Regions from separate parts of the Pseudomonas sp. KH_046_2 genome, predicted to be linked through region 3. Evidence: predicted binding sites of a transcription regulator. Region 3 holds the regulator's gene; each other region holds the start of a gene.

Evidence for each region. The regulator sigma-54, encoded in region 3, starts transcription at its own class of promoters, with help from an activator protein. The targets are predictions, from matches to a motif close to ANTGGCATNNANNTTGCTNT.
Region 1: a site for sigma-54 is predicted at 3,593-3,612, ahead of AC3IX1_RS09220 (CmpA/NrtA family ABC transporter substrate-binding protein). Genes of this name have one in related genera too.
Region 2: a site for sigma-54 is predicted at 1,820-1,839, ahead of AC3IX1_RS07785 (flagellar basal body rod protein FlgF). Genes of this name have one in related genera too.

Annotation. Positions count from the first base shown of each region.
Region 1 is NZ_CM174480.1:2,009,164-2,014,698, reverse strand. Features, by position in the region: gene rlmKL (bifunctional 23S rRNA (guanine(2069)-N(7))-methyltransferase RlmK/23S rRNA (guanine(2445)-N(2))-methyltransferase RlmL) at 1-1,440, opposite strand, end outside; gene rmf (ribosome modulation factor) at 1,971-2,186, shown strand; gene AC3IX1_RS09225 (quinone-dependent dihydroorotate dehydrogenase) at 2,481-3,500, opposite strand; gene AC3IX1_RS09220 (CmpA/NrtA family ABC transporter substrate-binding protein) at 3,729-4,940, shown strand; gene AC3IX1_RS09215 (ANTAR domain-containing response regulator) at 4,956-5,531, shown strand.
Region 2 is NZ_CM174480.1:1,715,689-1,721,223, reverse strand. Features, by position in the region: gene flgH (flagellar basal body L-ring protein FlgH) at 1-141, opposite strand, end outside; gene flgG (flagellar basal-body rod protein FlgG) at 194-979, opposite strand; gene AC3IX1_RS07785 (flagellar basal body rod protein FlgF) at 1,025-1,765, opposite strand; gene AC3IX1_RS07780 (sigma-54-dependent phenylalanine hydroxylase transcriptional regulator PhhR) at 2,122-3,681, opposite strand; gene phhA (phenylalanine 4-monooxygenase) at 3,960-4,751, shown strand; gene AC3IX1_RS07770 (4a-hydroxytetrahydrobiopterin dehydratase) at 4,856-5,212, shown strand; gene AC3IX1_RS07765 (amino acid aminotransferase) at 5,212-5,535, shown strand, end outside.
Region 3 is NZ_CM174480.1:954,723-960,257, forward strand. Features, by position in the region: gene pmbA (metalloprotease PmbA) at 105-1,451, shown strand; gene AC3IX1_RS04260 (HPr family phosphocarrier protein) at 1,661-1,933, opposite strand; gene rapZ (RNase adapter RapZ) at 1,949-2,806, opposite strand; gene ptsN (PTS IIA-like nitrogen regulatory protein PtsN) at 2,809-3,273, opposite strand; gene hpf (ribosome hibernation-promoting factor, HPF/YfiA family) at 3,286-3,594, opposite strand; gene AC3IX1_RS04280 (RNA polymerase factor sigma-54) at 3,669-5,162, opposite strand; gene lptB (LPS export ABC transporter ATP-binding protein) at 5,409-5,535, opposite strand, start outside.

The sequences.
Region 1 (5,535 bases), 1.1 Mb from region 3:
GGCATCGTACACGCGGTAGCAGTCGATGCCTTCACGCTTGACCCATTTGCCCAGGGCCTTGAGGTTCTTTTGCAGGCGGTTGGCGAACATCTGCCCGCCTTCGCTCAGGCGCGGCTGCTCGACCACCGGAGCCGGTGCCGGCGTCGGTTTGATCGGGTTGCCGTTTTTGTTGAACTTGCGTTCCTGCGGTTCGTTCGGCGCCTGATCGTAGGCGGCTTGCTCGCGCTCGACCTGGCGCTGCTCCGGAGTACGACGCTCGCCGGTGACGAACTGGTCCGGCAGCACCTTGATCAGCAGCAGCTTGCACGGCAAGGCGCCGTTCCAGAACGAATACTGCTTGTGGCTGCGGATACCCATGCGCTTGCCCAGGTCCGGCGCGCCGGTGAACACCGCCGCTTCCCAGTTCAGGCAGGCCTGGCGCAGGCGCTCGCCGAGGTTCTGGTAGAGGTAGAGCAGGCTCGCCTCATCGCCCAGACGTTCGCCGTACGGAGGGTTGCAGATCACCAGGCCTTTCTGATTCTGGTCCGGACGCGGCTCGAAAGTCGCGACTTCGCCCTGGTAGATCTTGATCCACTCGCTCAGGCCGGCACGCTCGACGTTGTTGCGGCCCGGTTGAATCAATCGCGGATCGGCTTCGTAGCCGCGGATCCACAACGGTGTCTTGGCCAGGCCGGCCGCTGCGCGTTCGGAAGCTTCCTCGTGCAGTTTTTTCCACAGCGCCGGGACGTGACCGAGCCAAGCGGTGAAGCCCCACTGCTCACGACGCAGGTTCGGTGCGATGTCGGCGGCGATCATCGCCGCTTCCACCAGGAAGGTGCCGACACCGCACATCGGGTCAGCCAGTGCGCCGCCTTCGGCCGCGATACGTGGCCAACCGGAACGGATCAGGATGGCGGCCGCGAGGTTTTCCTTGAGCGGTGCCGCACCTTGCTGCAGGCGATAGCCGCGCTGGTGCAGGCTGTGACCCGACAGGTCGAGGGAAAGAATGGCTTCGCCACGGTCCAGACGCAGGTGAATGCGCAGGTCCGGGTTGAGCTTGTCGATGGACGGACGGTCGCCCTGCGGGGTGCGCAGTTTGTCGACGATGGCGTCCTTGACCTTCAACGCGCCGAAGTGGGTGTTGTCGATACCCGAGCCATGGCCGCTGAATTCGACGGCCAGGGTGCCGTCATTGAGCATGTGGTCTTGCCACTCGATGTCCAGCACGCCGTGGTACAGGTCTTCGGCGTCCTTCATCGGGAAACGCTTGAGCACCAGCAGCACGCGGTTGGCCAGGCGCGACCACAGGCACAGGCGATAAGCGGTTTCCATGGTGGCCATGCCGCGTACGGCGGAGGTGTGCTCCCGCGCTTCCTCAAGGCCAAGCCCGACGGCTTCCTCGATGAGCAGGCCTTCAAGGCCTTTTGGGCAAGTGAGGAAGAGTTCGAAATGATCGGACATGGGAATTCCAGAACCTTTAGCTGAGTGACCGGGCAACGCATTGCCGGTCCGGTTTTCAATCAGGCGCTTTTCTCGAAGAACGCCCGCGTGGCACGAAGGTGTGCCGTTCCACCCCTGCTGCCCGGGTTAAATGAGCTTAGATGCAAGGACAGATAAAAAAGTTGATGCAACAAAATGTCATAAGTCGACCCTTCGTCGAATAGTGCTTCCCGGCAACGGGAGCCATTCTCAGTAAAGGATTAAGCCCATCATCCAGCGCAGGGCCGATCATACCGGGGTTTGGCCAATAAATACGCTACAAACGCTCTGTTACTTATGGCGTTAGCACATGAATGGTTACGTCCTTATGACAAAACGATCATTCCCTCGATGTGACGCATTGGTTAGAACTCAATACAGGTTGGCGCCGCAATGACGCCAACACCTTGGCTCGTCACGCCGGCAACGAGCCGCCAACGGCAGAGTTTTTCTGCCAGACCTTAATAGAGGTCAACGCGATAAATACAGTCAACAAGTGAGGGCAACACCCTATGAGAAGACTTAAGCGTGATCCGTTGGAAAGAGCATTTTTGCGCGGATATCAATATGGCGTTGGTGGTAAATCCCGTGAGCTTTGCCCATTTACTCTACCGTCGGTACGTCAAGCCTGGATCAACGGCTGGCGAGAAGGACGCGGCGACAACTGGGACGGTATGACCGGCACTGCGGGAATCCACAGACTCAACGAACTTCACGCCGTCGGCTAATTACAGGGCACAACACTCCGACACGACAATCTGAACTTGTACTGAATTAACCACGCACGTCCCATCCGGACGGCGGGCTACGGCCCAGGGGCTCCTTTATGGAGCCCTTTTTTATGCCTGCACAAACTCAGCGACAAACCCTTTGTGGCGAGGGGGCTTGCCCCCGCTCGGCTGCGAAGCAGTCGTAAACCCTATGATCGCAAAACTGCTGATACACCGCATTGTTCGGTTTTAGGGCTGCTTCGCAGCCCAACGGGGGCAAGCCCCCTCGCCACAAAAGCCCCCAAGCAACCTTTAGCGAAGCGCTGCGATTGCGTCTACCGACTCGCGAATCAGCGCCGGGCCTTTGTAGATGAAGCCCGAGTAGATCTGCACCAGGCTCGCGCCTGCGGCGATTTTCTCCGCTGCGTGCTTGCCTTCGGTAATGCCACCCGCCGCAATGATCGGCAAACGTCCGCCCAGCTCCGACGCCAGCACTTGCACGGTGTGGGTGCTCTTGTCACGAACCGGTGCGCCGGACAGGCCACCGGCTTCTTCGCCGTGCTCCATGCCTTCGACGCCTACGCGGCTCAGGGTGGTGTTGGTGGCGATGACGGCATCCATCCCGGTTTCGATCAGCGCTTGCGCAACTTGTGCGGTTTCTTCGTCGCTCATGTCCGGCGCGATCTTGATCGCCAGCGGTACATGTTTGCCATGACGCAATGCCAGTTCTGCGCGACGCTCGGCCAGATCGGCCAGCAACTGCTTGAGCGAGTCGCCGAATTGCAGGCTACGCAGGCCCGGTGTATTCGGCGAACTGACGTTGACCGTCACATAGCTGGCGTGGGCGTAGACCTTGTCCAGGCAGATCAGGTAGTCGTCCACGGCACGCTCGACCGGCGTATCGAAGTTCTTGCCGATGTTGATGCCCAGCACGCCTTTGTACTTGGCCGCCGCCACACGGGCCAGCAGGTGATCGACGCCGAGGTTGTTGAAGCCCATGCGGTTGATGATCGCCTCGGCTTCCGGCAAACGGAACAGGCGCGGCTTCGGGTTGCCCGGTTGCGGGCGCGGCGTGATGGTGCCGATTTCGACAAAACCGAAACCCAGTTGGGCGAAACCATCGATGGCCGCGCCGTTCTTGTCCAGGCCGGCGGCCAACCCCACCGGATTCGGGAAGTCCAGGCCCATGACATTCACCGGCAGCTTCGCCGGGGCCTTGCACAGCAAGCCGTTGAGCCCAAGACGCCCGCCCGCGCCGATCAGGTCCAGGGACAGATCGTGGGAGGTTTCCGGGGAGAGTTTGAACAACAGCTGACGGGCCAGGGTGTACATGGGCGGATTTGACTCGATTGGCGGCGAATTGAGGTGGCGATTATAGCCGGGCAACAGGGTGGCAAGCGAGGCGCGTGATCAAATCAACGGATAATGGCATATGCCTTGCACCACTCTGGGCACCAGCACCCATGCCAACGAACGAATGTGTGCAAAGACAATGGCGTCGTCCCCGGCCTGCTCATGCAAGAACTCGGGACGACGTTTTTTTTGCAAGGTGAACACGCGATGAACGAACCGTCAGCCGGCCCTCTGGCCTGGGTCAATGGCAGCGATGCCCCGGAAAAAACCGAAATCAATCTCGGCTTCATGGCCCTGAGCGACTGCGCCTCGGTGGTGGTCGCCGCCACCCAGGGCTTCGCCCAGCCCCACGGCTTGACCCTGAACCTCAAGCGCCAATCGTCCTGGGCCAACCTGCGGGACAAACTGGTCAGCGGCGAACTCGATGCCGCCCACAGCCTCTATGGCCTGATTTACGCCGTTCACCTGGGCATCGGTGGCGTGGCCGCGACCGACATGGCCGTGCTGATGGGCCTGAATCAGAACGGCCAGAGCATCAACCTGTCCCGCGGCTTGCAGGCGCTTGGAGTGACCAGTCCTGAAGCACTGGATCGGCACGTGCACCAAACTCGCTCAAAACTCACCTTCGCCCAGACGTTTCCCACCGGCACCCACGCCATGTGGTTGTATTACTGGCTCGCCAGCCAGGGCATTCACCCGCTGCTGGATGTCGACAGCGTGGTGGTGCCTCCACCGCAAATGGTCGCGCACCTGCGGGCCGGGCGTATCGACGGCTTCTGCGTTGGCGAACCCTGGTCCGCCAGCGCCGTGCAACAGGACCTTGGCTTCACCTTGGCCACGTCCCAGACCATCTGGCCCGATCATCCGGAAAAGGTCCTCGGCTGCACCCGTGCGTTCGTCGAGCAATACCCCAATACCGCCCGGGTGTTGGTGATGGCGGTTCTGGAAGCCAGCCGTTTCATCGAAGAAAGCACCGAGAATCGCCGCAGTACCGCACAATTGCTCAGTGCCGCGCAGTACCTTGATGCGCCACTGGACTGCATCGAACCGCGCCTGCTGGGCGAATACGCCGACGGCCTTGGCCATCACTGGCAAGACCCGCACGCGCTGCGCTTGCACGGGGATGGCGAGGTCAACCTGCCGTACCTGTCCGACGGCATGTGGTTCATGACCCAGTTCCGTCGCTGGGGCTTGTTGCGCGATGATCCGGACTATCTCGCAGTGGCCCGGCAGGTCCAGCAACTGGATCTCTACCGTGAGGCCGCCCGTGCCGTCGGCGTCGCTTCATCAGCCGAGGAAATGCGCAGCAGTCAATTGATCGACGGCAAAATCTGGGACGGCTCGGACCCGGCCGGTTATGCCCGCAGTTTCAAACTGCACGCCATGAGCGACAGCTCGCACCGATCCGCCAGCCGCTGACAGGAGACCACGAACATGCTGCGTATCCTGCTGATCAACGACACCGCCAAAAAAGTCGGACGCCTGAAGGCCGCCCTGACCGAAGCCGGATTCGAAGTGATCGATGAATCCGGCCTGACCATCGACTTGCCTGAACGCGTCGAAACGGTGCGTCCGGATGTAATTCTGATCGATACCGAGTCACCGGGTCGCGATGTGATGGAGCAAGTGGTGCTGGTGACGCGCGACCAGCCACGACCGATTGTGATGTTCACGGACGAACATGACCCCGATGTGATGCGCCAGGCGATCAAGTCCGGGGTCAGTGCCTACATCGTCGAAGGCATTCACGCACAACGCCTGCAGCCGATTCTCGATGTGGCCATGGCACGCTTCGAAAGCGACCAGGCCTTGCGTGCCCAGCTGCATGCCCGCGACCAGCAGTTGGCCGAGCGCAAGCGCATCGAACTGGCCAAGGGATTGCTGATGAAAATGAAGGACTGCAACGAGGAAGAGGCCTACACACTGATGCGCCGCCAGGCGATGAGCCGCCAGCAGAAGCTGATTCAAGTGGCGGAGCAGATTATTGCCATGAGCGAGTTGCTCGGCTGACCCC
Region 2 (5,535 bases), 760 kb from region 3:
GCCGTTGTTCGCGGCCGCCGGCAACGGCGTGCGCGGCAACACCGGAGCGTAGTAAGGGTCATTGGGCTTGGGCGTCGCCGGCACGCAACCTGCGAGCGCGGCGATCCCACTCAGTGCCAGAACAGATACATAGCGATTCATGACCCTACCTCACGGTGTTGCAGGCGGCCTCATGGCCGCCACATAGACTTGATTACAGATTCTGCGTTACGAACGAGAGCATCTGGTCAGCGGTGGAGATCACCTTGGAGTTCATCTCGTAGGCGCGCTGGGTGGTGATCATGTTGACCATCTCCTCAACAGTGCTGACGTTGGACGTTTCCAGGGTGTTCTGCAGCGTGGTGCCGAAACCGGCCAGGCCCGGGGTGCCGACTTGCGGCGCGCCGCTGGCGGCGGTTTCCAGGAACAGGTTGTTGCCCACGGCCTGCAGGCCGGCCGGGTTGATGAAGTCGGCGGTTTGCAGGTTGCCGATCACCTGGGCTGCCGGGTTGCCGGCAATGGTGATGGACACGGTGCCGTCGCGGCCGACCGTGAAGGTCTGCGCTTCGTTCGGAATGACAATCGCCGGCTCCAGGGCAAAGCCGCTGGCGTTCACGATCTGGCCGTTGGAGTCCAGGTGGAACGTACCGTCACGGGTGTAGGACGTGGTGCCGTCCGGTTGCAGGATCTGGAAGAAACCACGACCGTCGATGGCCATGTCCAGTGGCTGCTCGGTGGTTTGCAGGCTGCCGGCGGTGAAATTTTTCTGGGTGCCGACGATGCGCACACCAGTACCCAGTTGCAGACCCGACGGCAGCTCGCTGTCCTGGGTCGACTGGGCGCCTGGCTGACGCTTGATCTGGTAGAGCAGGTCCTGGAACTCGGCGCGGTCACGCTTGAAACCCGTGGTCGACACGTTGGCCAGGTTGTTGGAAATGGTGGTCAGGTTGGTGTCCTGGGCGGACAGACCTGTTTTGGCAACCCATAGAGCCGGAAGCATTCGATTCTCCTCGTGCGCCTGTTTTACGGCGCGACGTTCTGGTAATTAGCTGATCTGCAAGACCCGAGCCATGGCCTGGTCATCGTCTTTGGCGGTGTTCATCATCTTGATATGCAGCTCGAACTGCTTGGCCAGGGCCAGTACCGAGGTCATCTCTTCCACGGCATTGACGTTGCTCGACTCGAGGAATCCGGACACCAGCTTGACGTTGGCATCGGCCTGCGCAGGCGCGCCGTCCTTGGTGTGGATCGAACCATCCAGGCCCTTGGTCATGTTTTTGAGGTCCGGATTGACCAGCTTGATGCGGTCGACTTCCGCCATCACCCGGGGACCTTCGCCCATCGCGCGGATGCTGATGGTGCCGTCCTCGCCGACTTCGATCTGCTGCTCCGGCGGCACGGCAATCGGCCCGCCATTGCCCATGACCGGCATGCCGTTGCCGGCGCGCAGCACACCCAGGGCGTCAACGTTCAGGCTGCCGGTGCGCACGTAGCTTTCACCGCCATCGGGCGTCTGCACGGCAATCCAGCCGTTGCCTTGCACGGCGACGTCGAGGTCGCGACCGGTTTCCACCAGTGAACCAGGGGAGAAATCCGTGCCCGGGCGCTCGGACATGGCAAACGCACGCGCCGGAAAGCTGTCACCGAACACCGGCATCGAACGAGCCTGCTCCAGGTCTTTCTGGAAGCCGTTGGTGGAGATGTTCGCGAGGTTGTTGGCATGAGCCTTTTGCGCCAGTGCATTCTGGCTGGCGCCGGTCATTGCCACATAAAGGTACTTGTCCACAATTGTTCCTCTGCCTGCCGGACGTTTGCCGTCCGCTGCTGTACTGCTGAGCCATAAGCAATTTGCAGACCAACTCGTTTTTGGCAGCGCGAGGCCCGGCAAACAGGGGACTTTGAGGATTCAGAGGGGATGGGGGATTTGTATCAGAGACGAAAAACCGGCGGTGTCCTGCCGGTGGGTGGCAAGGTGTGACCGTTGCAGCCATTACTTTCCCTGTGGCGAGGGGGCTTGCCCCCGCTCGGCTGCGCAGCAGTCGTAAATCCGGGCAACTCGGTGTACCTGAAAGATTGCGGGGGGCTGCTTCGCAACCCAACGGGGGCAAGCCCCCTCGCCACAAAAGCTCGACCACCAGAGACTCAGGTGTTGTCCTTGCCCACCTCATACTCACGCAACTTGTTGGCAATGGTGGTATGCGAAACCCCGAGCCGCTTGCCCAGTTGCCGACTGCTCGGATGCTCGGAATACAGCCGCTCCAGCACCGCCTTCTCGAAACGCCCGACGATCTCGTCCAGCCCACCCTCCAGGGAAAAATCGCCAAGGGGCTGACGCACGCCATAGTCCGGCAGGCGAATGTGCTCGGCCTTGACCGTGCCGCCGTCGCACAGGGAAACCGCCTGGAACAGCACGTTCTCCAGTTGTCGCACGTTGCCCGGCCAATGGTAGTGGCTGAGCCGCTCCATGGCCGCCGGGGCCAGTTTGGGCAACGGACAACCAATCTGCCGGCTGGCCTGATCGAGGAAGTGCTCCACCAGCGGCGTCAAACCGTCGAGGCATTCGCGCAACGGCGGGATGTGCAGCGACAACACATTCAAGCGGTGATAGAGGTCCTGGCGGAACTCGCCGCGAGCGCACAATTCGGACAGGTCGACCTGGGTCGCGCAGATCACTCGCACGTCGAGGTAGACCTCTTCATCGCTGCCTACACGACGGAAGCAACCGTCCTGCAAAAAGCGCAGCAACTTCACCTGCAAGCGCGGGCTCATTTCCCCGACACCATCAAGAAACAACGTGCCGCCCGCTGTCAGTTCCAGCAGCCCGAGCTTGCCTTCGGCCCGCGCCCCTTCAAAGGCACCAGGGCCATAGCCGAACAACTCCGTCTCGGCCATGGACTCCGGCAGACCGGCGCAATTGAGCGCCATCAATGGCGACTGCCCGCGAGGACTGGCCAGATGACAGGCCCGCGCCAACAATTCTTTGCCGGTGCCGGTCTCCCCTTCTATCAATAGCGGCGCATCCAATGGCGCCATGCGCCGGGCTTCGCGCACCACAGCGGCCATGACTTTCGAGCTTTGGAAGATGCTGTCGAAGCCACGCAATTCCTGCTTGCGCACGTTGTAGATGCGCTCGCCCACCCGGTCGGCGCGGTGCAGCGTCAGTACCGCACCGGCCATGGCTTCGCTGTCGTCGTGTTCCGATTGCAGCGGCGCGATGTCGGCCAGGAACACATCCCCCTTGACCTTGACTCGCAGCCCGTTGATCCGCGACTTGTTGGCGCGCACCAGTTCCGGCAAATCGAAATCCTCGGCGTAGCGCGACAGGGGGATCCCCGGCACCTCGTCGACCCGCACACCGAGCAACTGCGCCGCTGCCCGGTTGGCCGCAACGATGGAACCACCCATGTCGATCGACAGCACCGGAAATTCCAGCGCACCGAGCAGTGCATTGAGCTCCATGTGCCGACGTTCGCTGGGCATCAGCCCTACACGCTTGACGCCAAAGACCCCGGCAATCGCTTCGAATTTCGGGCGCAGGGCCTGGAACTGAATGTTGATCAGGTTCGGGCAATGCAGGTAAATGGCATTGCCATGCTCACCGCCCACCTCACCGCGGGCCACGTTGATCCCGTACTCCACCAACAGGTTGAGAATGTCGCGCAGGATGCCGATGCGGTTCTGGCAGTGGACTTTGATACGCATATAAAGACCCAAAAAAACGGTGAGTAAGGTGCGCAGGGATATTTTCTGCTCAGGCGCTCAGATAGTCGTCAAGATTATGTGACAGGTGGAGGACTTTTCCCACCCGCCAATCTCAACATTTGCGCACCGACGCCCAATACGTAACGAAAACTTTACGAAAATCGATGAATTTTCCTACGCATGACGCCGAGCACCTGCTGCAACAGTGCAATCCTTGGAGTATTTCTAGGTCCATAGCAGTACATAACAAGAACGAAATCCCCTAGCAGGAGAGCAGCATGAAGCAGACGCAATACGTGGCTCGCGAGCCCGATGCGCAAGGTTTTATCGACTACCCCGCCGAAGAACATGCGGTGTGGAACACGCTGATCACTCGTCAACTGAAAGTGATCGAAGGGCGTGCGTGCCAGGAGTACCTGGACGGTATCGAAAAACTCGGTCTGCCCCACGACCGCATTCCTCAACTCGGCGAGATCAACAAGGTCCTCGGTGAAACCACCGGCTGGCAAGTTGCCCGGGTTCCCGCACTGATTCCCTTCCAGACCTTTTTCGAATTGCTGGCCAGCAAGCAGTTTCCGGTGGCGACCTTTATTCGTACCCGCGAAGAACTGGACTACCTGCAAGAGCCGGACATTTTCCACGAGATCTTCGGTCACTGCCCGCTGCTGACCAACCCGTGGTTCGCCGAATTCACCCACACCTACGGCAAGCTCGGCCTCAAGGCGACCAAGGAAGAACGCGTGTACCTGGCGCGCCTGTACTGGATGACCATCGAATTCGGCCTGGTCGACACCCCGCAAGGCCAACGCATCTACGGCGGCGGCATTCTGTCTTCTCCGAAAGAGACCGTGTATTGCCTGTCGGACGAGCCTGAGCATCAGGCGTTCGATCCGCTGGAATGCATGCGCACGCCCTACCGCATCGACATCTTGCAGCCACTGTACTTCGCGTTGCCAAATCTCAAGCGTCTGTTCGACCTCGCTCACGAAGACATCATGGGCATGGTCAAGCAAGCAATGCAGATGGGTCTGCACGCGCCGAAATTTCCGCCAAAACCAAAAGCCGCGTGATCCGCCGCTTTTAGAATCAAGTGAGCCTGTCAGAAACCATCGCTTTGGATTAGCGTGGTAGCACTGAGGGCCGATTTCCCAACATTCGATTTCAGGAACACATCATGACCGCATTAACTCAAGCCCATTGCGAAGCCTGCCGCGCCGATGCTCCACAAGTCAGCGACGAAGAACTGCCGATCCTGATCAAGCAGATCCCGGACTGGAACATCGAAGTCCGTGACAGCATCATGCAGCTGGAAAAGGTTTTCCTGTTCAAGAACTTCAAGCACGCCCTGGCGTTCACCAACGCCGTCGGTGAAATCTCCGAGGCCGAAGGCCACCACCCGGGCCTGCTGACCGAGTGGGGCAAAGTGACCGTGACCTGGTGGAGCCACTCGATCAAGGGCCTGCACCGCAACGACTTCATCATGGCCGCGCGCACTGACGAAGTGGCGAAGGACGCCGAGGGGCGCAAGTAATGCATTTCGACGCCATCGGTCGAGTGCCTGGCGACCCGATTCTGGGCCTGATGGAGGCCTACGCGCAGGACCCGAACCCGCGCAAGTTCGATTTGGGCGTGGGTGTCTACAAGGACGCCCAGGGCCTGACGCCGATTCTTCAATCGGTGAAGCTTGCCGAGCAACGCCTGGTGGACAGTCAGTCCACCAAGACCTACATCGGTGGTCACGGCGAACCGGCGTTCGGCAAAGCGATCAATGAGCTGGTGCTGGGCGCCGACTCGAAGCTGATCAGCGCACAACGCGCCGGCGCCACCCAGACTCCGGGCGGCACCGGGGCCTTG
Region 3 (5,535 bases):
GCCGTCCGCAAAGAAACGCCGCCATGATAACCAGTCGGGGGCCGCTTGTCCGGCCCGGTCGCTCGATGACCGTCACCGAAAGCAGAATTTGAGTGGAGAACAGCATGAGTGCAGTTGAAAGCGTCGGCCCACAAGCGTTGCCGGCACTGCAGGAACAAGTCGAGCAGATCATCGCTGAAGCCAGGCGCCAGGGGGCCAGCGCCTGTGAAGTGGCGGTGTCGCTGGAGCAGGGTTTGTCGACTTCGGTGCGCCAGCGTGAGGTCGAAACCGTTGAGTTCAACCGCGACCAGGGTTTTGGCATCACCTTGTACGTGGGGCAGCGCAAAGGCTCGGCCAGCACTTCGGCCAGCGGTCCTGATGCGATTCGCGAAACCGTCGCCGCTGCACTGGCAATCGCCAAGCACACTTCGGAAGACGAAGCCTCGGGCCTGGCGGATGCCGCGCTGATGGCGCGGGAAATCCAGGACTTCGACCTGTTCCACCAATGGGACATCACTCCGGAGCAAGCCATCGAGCAGGCCCTGGCCTGCGAAGCCGCGGCGTTTGCCGCCGACAGCCGGATCAAGAACGCCGACGGCACCACCCTCAGCACCCATCAGGGCTGCCGCGTTTATGGCAATAGCCACGGGTTTATCGGCGGTTACGCATCGACTCGTCACAGCTTGAGCTGCGTGATGATCGCCGAAGCGGACGGCCAGATGCAGCGCGATTACTGGTACGACGTGAACCGCCAGGGCAATCTGCTGGCCGATCCGGTCAGTATCGGCCAACGTGCCGCGCAACGGGCGGCGAGCCGCCTGGGCGCGCGTCCGGTGCCCACTTGCGAGGTGCCGGTGCTGTTTTCCGCAGAGTTGGCCGGGGGGCTGTTCGGCAGTTTCCTGTCGGCGATTTCCGGCGGCAGCCTGTATCGCAAGTCGTCCTTCCTTGAAGGCACTCTCGGGCAGAAGCTATTTCCGGAGTGGCTGACCATCGACGAGCGTCCGCATCTGATGCGTGCCATGGGCAGCGCAGCGTTCGACGGTGATGGTTTGGCAACCTACGCCAAACCGTTCGTCGAAAAGGGTGAGTTGGTGTCGTACATCCTCGGTACCTATTCCGGCCGCAAGCTCGGCATGCCGAGCACGGCCAACGCCGGCGGCGTGCACAACCTGTTCGTCACCCATGGCGACGAAGACCAGGCCGCCTTGCTGCGGCGCATGGGGCGTGGCTTGCTGGTGACTGAATTGATGGGGCAGGGCCTCAACATGGTGACCGGCGATTACTCCCGTGGTGCAGCGGGTTACTGGGTCGAGAACGGTGAAATCCAGTTCGCGGTGCAGGAAGTGACCATCGCCGGCAACATGCGCGACATGTTCAAACAGATCGTTGCCGTGGGTAATGATCTGGAGTTGCGCAGCAACATTCGCACAGGTTCCGTGCTGATCGAGCGGATGACAGTGGCAGGCAGCTAAGCCTCGACCGTTTCGCCAGAAGGCGCGCCACCCATTGGGTGACGCGCCTTTTTTATTGGCTACGCGGCAAACCCCTGTAGGAGCGAGCCTGCTCGCGAAGCGGAATGTCAGGCGACATTGAAGTTGAAAGTGATGACGCCATCGTCGGAACGCCGCCCGGAGCCGGCTCGCTCCTACAATGGCTGGGTCTATCTACTTTTCTGTAGCTGTTATTCGCCTTCGTCGAAGAAGTTGTTGATCAGCGCCACCAACGCATCCAGCGCTTCCTGTTCCTGTTCGCCTTCCGTGCTCAAGTGGATCGTGGTGCCTTTGCCGGCGGCCAGCATCATCATTGCCATGATGCTTTTGCCATCGACCATGGACTCTGGTGTACGACCGGCCCGGATCTGGCACGGGAACTGGCCCGCCACCCCAACGAATTTTGCAGAAGCGCGAGCGTGCAGGCCCAGTTTATTGATGATTTCGATTTCCAGAGCAGGCATCGCGATGTGAATCCTTTAGCTGAGGTCGCGGTGGCGGACCTGGACGTTCTTCAGGGATTGTTGCAGCGTCTGCCCCAGACGCTCGGTCAGGTAGACGGAACGGTGATGTCCGCCAGTGCAGCCAATGGCAATGGTGACGTAGGCGCGGTTGCTGGCGGCAAAACGAGGCAGCCACTTTAGCAGGTATGTGGAAATGTCCTGGAACATCTCTTCGACATCCGGCTGTGCCGCCAGGTATTCGGCAACCGGTTGATCGAGCCCGGACTGCTCGCGCAATTCCGGTTTCCAGTAAGGGTTGGGCAGGCAGCGCACATCGAACACCAGGTCGGCGTCCACCGGCATGCCGCGCTTGAACCCGAAGGACTCCACCAGGAATGCAGTCCCCGGCTCGGGCTGATTCAACAGGCGCAGTTTGATGGCATCGCGCAGTTGATACAGGTTCAGGCTGGTGGTGTTGATCTTGAGATCGGCAAGGTCGGCAATCGGCCCGAGCAGGACGCTTTCGACGTTGATGGCTTCGGCCAGCGAGCGGTTGGCGTTGCTTAGGGGGTGGCGTCGGCGGGTTTCCGAGAAACGCTTGAGCAGGGTTTCTTCGTCGGCGTCCAGGTACAGCACATCGCACTGGATGTGGCGGGCACGGACTTCCTCGAGCAGGTCGGGGAAGCGTGACAGGTGGCTGGGCAGGTTACGCGCGTCAATGGAAACGGCGACCAGCGGCTGCAGCATCTCGGTATGAACCAGGGCGCGCTCGGCCAACTCCGGCAGCAGACCGGCGGGCAGGTTGTCGATGCAGTAGTAGCCGTTGTCCTCAAGAACGTCGAGGGCGGTACTTTTACCTGAGCCGGAACGGCCACTGACGATGATCAAGCGCATGATTACTGACCGTTTTGCTCGTCCAGGACAACCTGATACAGGGCTTCGTTGCTTGACGCACTACGCAGCTTTTCGCGAACTTCCTTGCGGTCGAGCATGCTGGCGATCTGTCGCAGCAGCTCAAGGTGCGCATCGGTGGCGGCTTCCGGGACCAGCAGCACGAACAGCAGGTCAACCGGCGCGCCATCGATGGCGTCGAAATCGATAGGGGCGTCCAGGTGCATCAATGCACTGATGGGCGAAACGCAGCCCTTGAGACGGCAATGTGGAATAGCGATGCCATTGCCAAACCCGGTGGAGCCGAGTTTTTCACGGGCGATCAGTGCCTCGAAGACATCTTGCATCTCCAGGGCCGGCACTTCGCGGGCGATCAGATTGGCAATTTGTTCGAGGGCTTTCTTTTTACTGCCTCCCGGCACGTTCACCAGGGAACGGCCGGGGGTCAGGATACTTTCAAGTCGGATCATGGGTAGGGAGTGTTAACGACCGGTTGCGCCCTGGAGGAGGCTCTGGGTCTTTTCCTTATGCTTTTTGAGTTGTTTATCCAGCTTGTCGGTGAGTGCGTCGATCGCGGCGTACATATCGGTATGTTCCGCGTTGGCGACCACTTCATTCCCGGGAATATGCAGCGTGGCTTCGATTTTCTGCTTCAGTTTTTCGACGGTCATCGTGACCTGCACATTAGTGATCTTGTCGAAATGTCGCTCCAATCGTTCGAGTTTTTCGCCGATGTAGGTGCGAAGAGGTTCGGTCACTTCCAGTTGGTGTCCACTGATGTTGACTTGCATACAGCTTCTCCTTCGTTGCCAGTGCATAAAGCGGTAGATCAGATGATCTACCACTGGAACGCTGTGGCGTGGCTCTACATCAACCGCTTGCGTTCGCTCGAAGGCGCGATCCCGAGGGATTCGCGGTACTTGGCGACGGTGCGGCGAGCCACCTGAATGCCTTGTGCCTCCAGTAAACCAGCGATCTTGCTGTCACTCAACGGCTTTTTCTGATTTTCCGCTGCAACCAGTTTTTTGATGATCGCGCGGATCGCCGTGGACGAGCATTCGCCGCCTTCGGAGGTGCTTACGTGACTGGAAAAAAAGTACTTCAGTTCATAAATGCCCCGGGGGGTGTGCATGAACTTCTGGGTGGTCACCCGTGAAATCGTCGACTCATGCATGCCGACCGCTTCGGCGATGTCATGCAGGACGAGCGGCTTCATGGCTTCGTCGCCGTACTCCAGAAAGCCGCGCTGATGCTCGACGATCTGGGTGGCAACCTTCATCAGGGTTTCATTGCGGCTTTGCAGGCTCTTGATGAACCAGCGGGCCTCCTGCAACTGATTGCGCATGAAGGTATTGTCGGCGCTGGTGTCGGCGCGGCGCACGAAACCGGCGTATTGGGCATTGACCCGCAGCCGTGGCACCGACTCTTGATTGAGCTCCACCAGCCAGCGCTCGTTGTCCTTGCGCACGATGACGTCAGGGACGACGTACTCGGCTTCGGTGGACTCGATCTGCGAGCCAGGGCGCGGGTTGAGGCTCTGGACCAATTCGATCACCTGGCGCAGCTCATCTTCCTTGAGCTTCATGCGACGCATCAGCTGGCTGTAGTCGCGGCTGCCCAGCAGATCGATGTAATCGGTGACCAATCGTTTGGCTTCGGCCAGCCAAGGCGTTTTGGCCGGCAACTGGCGCAATTGCAGGAGCAGGCATTCGCCGAGATTGCGAGCGCCGATGCCGGCAGGCTCGAATTGCTGGATGCGGTGCAGGACGGCTTCGATTTCATCCAGTTCGATGTCCAGTTCCGGGTCGAAGGCTTCGAGGATTTCCTCGAGCGTCTCGTCCAGATAGCCCTGATTGTTGATGCAGTCGATCAGGGTCACGGCGATCAGGCGATCGGTGTCGGACATCGGGGCCAGGTTCAGTTGCCACAGCAAGTGGCTCTGCAGGCTTTCGCCGGCCGAGGTGCGGGTGGTGAAGTCCCACTCGTCATCATCATTGCTGGGCAGGCTGCTGGCGCTGGTCTGGTACACGTCTTCCCAGGCGGTGTCGACGGGGAGTTCGTTGGGGATGCGCTCGTTCCAGTCACCCTCATCGAGGTTATCAACCGTCGGGGCGCTTTCCTGGTAGGAGGGCTCCTGGATGTCAGTGTTGGGCTTTTGTTCGGCGTTGTCGGCCAAGGGATCGGAATTGTCGAAGTCGTCGCCCTCTTCCTGGCGTTCGAGCATCGGATTGGACTCCAGGGCCTCCTGGATTTCCTGTTGCAGGTCCAGGGTCGACAATTGGAGCAGGCGGATGGCCTGTTGCAGCTGCGGTGTCATCGTCAGCTGCTGGCCCATTCTCAAGACTAGCGATGGTTTCATGGCAGGGGCTTAACACCTTATTCGCCGGCGCACATGCGCCATCCACTACAGGGCGCCGGGGCGCCAAACTTAAGCAAATTATATGCCTGAAACTAAAGGGTTTGCCTAGAGCGCTGTAACAATAAAAAACTATAAAGCTGTGTTGCTGCGCTGCCCTTGTCGAGGGCTGACCACGCTTGTCGGCACGAGGTGCTGGAGAGTGGGGCGGTCTGGTGCCCGGGCAACCGCCTGGGCACGGCTCAGCGCTTACAGGCGGAACTCATGGCCCAGATACACTTCCTTGACCAGGTCGTTGGCCAGGATGGTCTCTGCGTCGCCTTCGGCGATCAGTTGACCGTCATTGACGATATAGGCGGTTTCACAGATATCCAGG